2 linked regions of the Flammeovirga yaeyamensis genome follow. The protein of the gene in region 1 interacts with the protein of each later gene in a pairwise test. Links are inferred from orthologs where the notes say so. Each region holds a gene or a part of one and is shown on either strand. Other genes may lie near its edges.

The links.
Region 2: the proteins of nusG (region 1) and rho interact in binary tests that used the Escherichia coli proteins (3 or more experiments, as listed by UniProt). The link is inferred for Flammeovirga yaeyamensis from one-to-one orthologs.

Annotation. Positions count from the first base shown.
Region 1 is NZ_CP076132.1:4,590,225-4,593,483, forward strand. Bases 270-3,195 are described here. They hold nusG (transcription termination/antitermination protein NusG), read left to right. Parts: upstream 270-1,409; coding sequence 1,410-1,982; downstream 1,983-3,195. Other genes in these bases: KMW28_RS18200 (hypothetical protein), read right to left, coding at 270-690; secE (preprotein translocase subunit SecE), read left to right, coding at 1,172-1,363; rplK (50S ribosomal protein L11), read left to right, coding at 1,984-2,427; rplA (50S ribosomal protein L1), read left to right, coding at 2,452-3,144; rplJ (50S ribosomal protein L10), read left to right, coding at 3,147-3,195. In the rest of the region: more of KMW28_RS18200, read right to left, coding at 172-269; more of rplJ, read left to right, coding at 3,196-3,259. UniProt on the Escherichia coli protein: Part of the processive rRNA transcription and antitermination complex (rrnTAC). The complex forms an RNA-chaperone ring around the RNA exit tunnel of RNA polymerase (RNAP).
Region 2 is NZ_CP076132.1:25,488-28,787, forward strand. The notes cover bases 308-3,274. They hold rho (transcription termination factor Rho), read left to right. Parts: upstream 308-912; coding sequence 913-2,637; downstream 2,638-3,274. Other genes in these bases: KMW28_RS00100 (neutral/alkaline non-lysosomal ceramidase N-terminal domain-containing protein), read left to right, coding at 308-724; KMW28_RS00110 (cyclic nucleotide-binding domain-containing protein), read left to right, coding at 2,837-3,274. Outside these bases: more of KMW28_RS00100, read left to right, coding at 1-307; more of KMW28_RS00110, read left to right, coding at 3,275-3,300. UniProt on the Escherichia coli protein: Facilitates transcription termination by a mechanism that involves Rho binding to the nascent RNA, activation of Rho's RNA-dependent ATPase activity, and release of the mRNA from the DNA template.

The sequences.
Region 1 (3,259 bases):
CAGATACCTTCGGATGTTTACTTATTCTTCACACTCATTGTCTTCATCGTGACCGTTTGTCCCGATTGCGAGTGCAAAGGTATAGCATGAATTCAATTCTGCAAAGAAAACTACAAAAAACTTTTCTAAAGGAATGTAAACTAATTGAGAGCTAACTTATTAAAGTATCAATTATTTTATCTCAAAGTTTCTTACAAACGTTCTATCATCAATTTGTGCACGGATTACATACAATCCTGGATTAAAATCAGAGAGTATGTATTGCGTCTTTAACTCTCCTTTTAACAATTTTAATTGTGCAGAATAGGAGTCATCGTCATCAGATTCTTTTTTCATGGAGAGTTTTACTTCTTCATTTTCTCCAAAAAAGCCATTCACCTTTAGTGTATCACTTTCTACAGCTACTTCAAAAAATGGTCTTTTATAAGAAATGTCTGAATCATAAATTTTCATTGTGGTACTAGAGGTAAGTTTAGACACCTCTCCATATACTGCTTTTCCATCTAATGCAAATTGAAATTTATATATACCTACTGGAAGTTTATTGATTTCATATTTTCTTTTTAATTCCCCTATTTCTCTAAAGACTTCCCAAAATACTGTTTTGTTACTTCTCTTCACTGACAATTGAAAAAATGAATCTTCCACAGATGTTGATGATGCAAAAATATTTATTACACCATCTTTCATAACGATACAATCACTCAGATTTTTTTCTTGAGCATGTAAAATGTTTAAAAAACCAGTAACAAAAATTAAAATCAAAAAATTTTTCATAAAAAGAAAAAGGAATAATTTAATACAGATATTAGCAGTACATATATAAATAATGGGTAGCAATATACATTTATTGTCTTTAAGTGACTGTATATTAATATGAATTAAGAAAAAATTTCACATTCTTATTTGTTTATTTATTTCAAGTATCTACCTTTGCATCTCGGAAATTCGAGGTGATTATATAAACCACTGAAAATAACCGACAAACGGGCATAGCTCAGCTGGTAGAGTTACGGTCTCCAAAACCGCAGGTCGTGGGTTCGAATCCTACTGCCCGTGCAAAATTAAATTGAACTTCTTATATTTAGCCGTTCAATTCATTTTTAAAACTTAGTATCAGAAAAAGTTGTTACAAATCAACAACTTTTTTTGTGTGAAAATCGAAAGAATTATGAATAAAGTAATTCAGTTTATTAAAGAGTCATACACAGAAATGACAGACAACGTATCTTGGATGTCATTCAGTGAAGCAAAGGATAGCTCAATCTTAGTATTAGTTGCTTCTTTGGTGTTTGCTCTAGTGATTGGTGGAGCAGATTCACTAATCAATGCAGCTTTGGAGTTTATCTACAAAGCGATATAAGTAATTTATTTAGTTAAGAAACCTCAACAGATTAAACTTAAAAGCTATGGGTGACCTTAAATGGTATGTAGTAAGAGCTGTAAGTGGTCAGGAAAAGAAAGTGAAAGATTACCTTCTTAAAGAGTTGGAAAATCAAAAGCTTGAAAATTTCATCACTGAAGTTATCGTACCTACGGAAAAAGTATATCAAGCAAGAAAGCAAAGAGACGGTAAGATCAAAAAGATCGCTGTTGAGAAAAATTTGCTTCCAGGCTATGTTATCGTCCAAGCTGATTTAACAAACGGTGAGGTTCAACACACGATTAATAGTGTTCCTGGTGTCATTGGATTTCTAAACGCGGATACGAAAGATCCGACAGTGCTTCCAAAACCAATGCGCGAGTCAGAGATTAATCAGATCCTAGGCAAAGTCGATGAGTCGGACGAAGGCGAAGTTAAACATGATACGTCTTACTCTGTCGGCGAAACAGTACGTGTTATGGATGGTCCATTCTCTGGATTCTCCGGAAGCGTAGAGGAAGTCTTCGAAGAGAAGAAAAAACTCAATGTCATGGTGAAGATCTTTGGTCGTAATGCACCAGTAGAACTCGATTATAAACAAGTAGAAAAAGAAGAGTAAAATGGCAAAAGAAATCGAAGGTTTCCTGAAGCTTCAAATTAAAGGTGGAGCAGCCAATCCGTCGCCGCCAGTAGGTCCTGCGTTAGGTTCGAAGGGTTTGAACATTATGGATTTCTGTAAACAGTTCAACGCAAGAACACAAGACAAAGGTGGGCAATTATTGCCTGTTTTAATTACAATTTACAAAGACAAGTCTTTTGAATTCGTAATCAAAACTCCTCCTGCGGCAAACTTAATCCTGGATGCGGCGAAAGTTAAAAAAGGTTCATCAGAGCCTAACCGTAAAAAAGTAGCGAAAGTTACTTGGGATCAAGTTAGAACGATTGCAGAAACAAAGTTACCAGATCTTAACTGTTCTACAGTTGAATCAGGTATGAAAATGGTTGCGGGTACAGCTCGTAGCATGGGTATCACAGTAGAAGGAACAGCTCCTTGGGAGGCTTAATTTTACAAGAATTAGTTTTTAATCATGGCAGTATCAAAAAAAATGAAAGAGGCTCTATCTAAATATGATAGAACTCAAGAATACACGCTGGAGAAAGCTACAGAACTTGTGAAAGAAATCTCTTTCGAGAAGTTCGACGCTTCTGTAGACTTAGACGTGCGTTTAGGTGTTGACCCACGTAAAGCGGATCAAATGGTTCGTGGTGTGGTAACTCTTCCTCACGGTGTAGGTAAAGAAGTTAGAGTTCTTGCTCTAGTTACTCCAGACAAAGAAGAAGAAGCAAAAGCAGCAGGTGCTGACTACGCTGGTTTAGACGAATTCATCAAGAAAATCGAAGGTGGATGGACTGATATCGACGTAATCATCACTATGCCAACAGTAATGGCTAAAGTAGGTCGTTTAGGTAGAGTTTTAGGTCCTCGTGGTCTAATGCCAAACCCTAAAGCGGGTACAGTAACATTAGAAGTTGGTAAAGCTGTGAAAGAAGTGAAAGCTGGTAAAATCGACTTTAAAGTTGACAAAACTGGTATCATTCATACTTCAGTTGGTAAATCATCTTTTACTGCTGAGCAGTTAAAAGAAAATGCAGCTGAGTTGATTCAGACTTTATCTAAGTTAAAGCCTTCATCGGCTAAAGGTACATATTTTAAGAGCGTAACGATCTCTACAACTATGGGTCCTGGTATCAAAGTTGAGAAGAGTTCTATCGATAGCTAATTATGACAAAAGATCAGAAAGTACAACTCGTTGAGGACTTAAGTCAAAAATTGGCGGCTTGTGATTACTTCTACATCGTAAACAGTGCAACTATGACTGTTGATGAAGTAAACAC
Region 2 (3,300 bases), 4.6 Mb from region 1 along the record:
ACACAATGGTCGGAAGGAGAATTCTATTCGTGGAATAAAAATCACGAGAGAAGATGGTAAAAATGCAGCTATTGTTACATACAATGCTCACCCAACCAATATTGAAATGAACTATTGGATTCTTTCTAGAGATTACCCTGGTGCATGGGTTAGTTACTTAGAAGCCTCAGATAAAATTGATTTTGCCGCTTTCTGTGCTGGTATGGTAGCAAGTCACGGTCCTGCAGACCCAAATCATAATCATGATTGTTTCTCTAGATTAGAAAATATGGGTAAAGTTTTATCAGATTCTATCTTGAATATATGGGATAAAACTCCAACTCAAGCTGTAGTTAACACTATCATCCAAAAAACGCCTATTGATTTTCGTCCCTCACAAGTACGTATAGAAAAGCATTTAAAAGTAAGAGATTGGGTATTTCGTTCCGCTTCTGGCGGTTTAGAAGGTGATATCACTTTACTGAAATTAGGAAACATCAATTGGTTTGCTTCACCTTCTGATATATCGGGTGAAATTGCTATTGATTATGAATATGATAAGCTGGTAAAACAAAAAAATGAACACTTTATGCTGACAAGTTTTAACGGTAACTATGTTGGTTACATCACTTGCGATGCATATTATGATACGCTTGAAAGCTTCGAAATTCGCGAAATGAACTGGGTAGGACCGGAATATGGGGCATATTTTGGTGATATTATTAAAGAATTGATAGAAAATTAATTTTTCATTTGTACCAATAACATTATTGGCTTAAATTAGCTTCATAAAATAAAGAACAGTCCGACACCGATTCCTTCTGGTGACGACTATAAAAGAAGATAGCTTCATATCTCACACCTTATTTTTATAAATTCTTCTGAAAAAGTATTTCATACGCGACAGCCACAAAACTGTCATCATTAATTTTTATGTATACAAGAAAGCTACTAGAGGCTAGATTGCTATCCGAATTAAAGGATATTGCAGAAAGTCTTGGCATGAAAAATTTCAGTAACCTTCGCAAGAAAGAGTTAATTGAAAGAATAGAGAAGCATGTCAATGCTACTTCCGAGAAAAAATCTCCGGAAGGATCTGCTGCACCTGCCCCTGAAACAAAACAGCCAGCAGCCCCTGCCTCTAACGATAAAGAGACTACTCAAAAAACTGCTCCATCTACCCCTTCAGATAAAGCACCTGAAAAAAGGTTAACAAGACGCAAACAACAAAGTCAGCCAGCCCAAAGAGTGAAAAGAGAGAATGTTAAGAAAACGCCTCCGCCTCAAAAAGCTGGTAATAAGAAAAAGAAGAAAGGGGGGAATCAACAACAACAACACGTTCAAGTAACCCACGACGATATTATGTCGATGGAAGAAATCGATTTAGGTATTGATGCATTCGACGATTTGCCTGATTTCGATATGTTCTTGGATGATGACAATGATGAAGGGCTACCAACCTTAGAGCAAGAAAAAGAAACAGCAAGTCAACAAAAAGCACTTGAACCTAAAAAAGAACAACCTAAAGTTTCTGTAAAAGATTTTGATGGTGTAATCGATAGCGAAGGTGTCTTGGAAATTATGTCTGATGGATTCGGTTTCCTAAGATCATCTGATTATAATTATTTGGCTGGACCTGACGATATTTATGTTTCTCCATCTCAAATTAAATTATTTGGACTAAAGACAGGTGATACTGTAAAAGGTAGTATCCGTCCTCCAAAAGATGGTGAAAAATATTTTGCCTTATTAAAAGTAGATACCGTAAACGGTAAAACTACTGAGGAAATTAGAGACCGTATTCCTTTTGAATACTTAACTCCATTGTTCCCTCAAGACCAATTACACTTATCTACAAAACCTCAAATATATTCTACACGTATCCTTGATCTTTTTGCTCCTATTGGTAAAGGTCAACGTGGTATGATTGTAGCACAGCCTAAAACTGGTAAAACAGTACTTCTTAAAGAAGTGGCCAATGCAATTGCACAAAACCACCCTGAATGTTATTTGATTATCCTTCTAATTGACGAACGTCCGGAAGAGGTAACAGACATGCAGCGTAGTGTAAATGCAGAAGTTATTGCTTCAACTTTCGACGAAACTGCCGACAAACACGTTAAGGTTTCTTCGTTAGTACTTGAAAAAGCAAAGAGAATGGTAGAATGTTCTCATGATGTAGTCATTCTATTGGACTCGATTACTCGTTTGGCTAGAGCATACAACACAGTGGCTCCTTCATCGGGTAAAATCCTTTCTGGTGGTGTGGATGCAAACGCTTTACACAAACCAAAAAGATTCTTTGGTGCAGCTCGTAACGTAGAAAACGGTGGTTCTTTAACTATTATTTCTACTGCCCTAATTGATACCGGTTCTAAAATGGACGAAGTTATCTTTGAAGAATTCAAAGGTACAGGTAACATGGAACTTCAATTGGATAGAAAGCTGGCGAACAAGCGTGTTTACCCTGCTATTGATATTCCAATGTCGGGTACTCGTAGAGAAGATATGTTGATGGATAAAGATACATTACAACGTGTATGGATTATGCGTAGAATGATGTCTGATATGAAATCGACTGAAGCCATGGAATTCTTACAAAGTAATATGAGAGGTACTCGTTCTAATGAAGATTTCTTGATCTCCATGAATAAATAGTATTTCTAAAATATACGCTATGAAAAGCCGAAGTGATGTTTTATTACTTCGGCTTTTTTCTTACCTTAAATCTTGAGTTTGATTTAGGTAAAAATATTTTTCTTTGAACCCCAATTTAAACTCTATTCAATCGACTTGATATACACCTAAGTTGAAGAAATTTTTAAGCAACCAATTTTTTAATTAGCAGTTGATGTAAATGAACATTATTACATCCAAAATATATTATTACTTACCAGAGAAAAGCATATTCACTAAGATTTTTCAGGTACTCAGCAAGAATAATCCTACTTGGCTTATCTTCTTTTTTGCCTTTGAAGGAGCTTCTGTTGCTATTGCCTTTTCTACCGCCTATTCCTTTTTATTTAGTGAAAGAGCAGTAGATACTTTACCTTACATTTTCATTTTTTCTGGATTAAGTATTATGGCTCTAGCCAGAGTAACTGCTTATTTAGAAAGAAGAATGAGGCAAGAACACCTCAATACTTTTTATGGTGTTTTAAAAATTTTATTTCAACTCCTCATTTGGTATTTAAGTTTTGATCGACCCGAGTTCTTAAGTATAATTTTACTTGTGATGTCGGTCAAGATCATCATCTTCTTAGAAGATAGTACCTATTGGTCAGTTTCTGAAAATACCTTCACCACATCAGAAAATCGCAC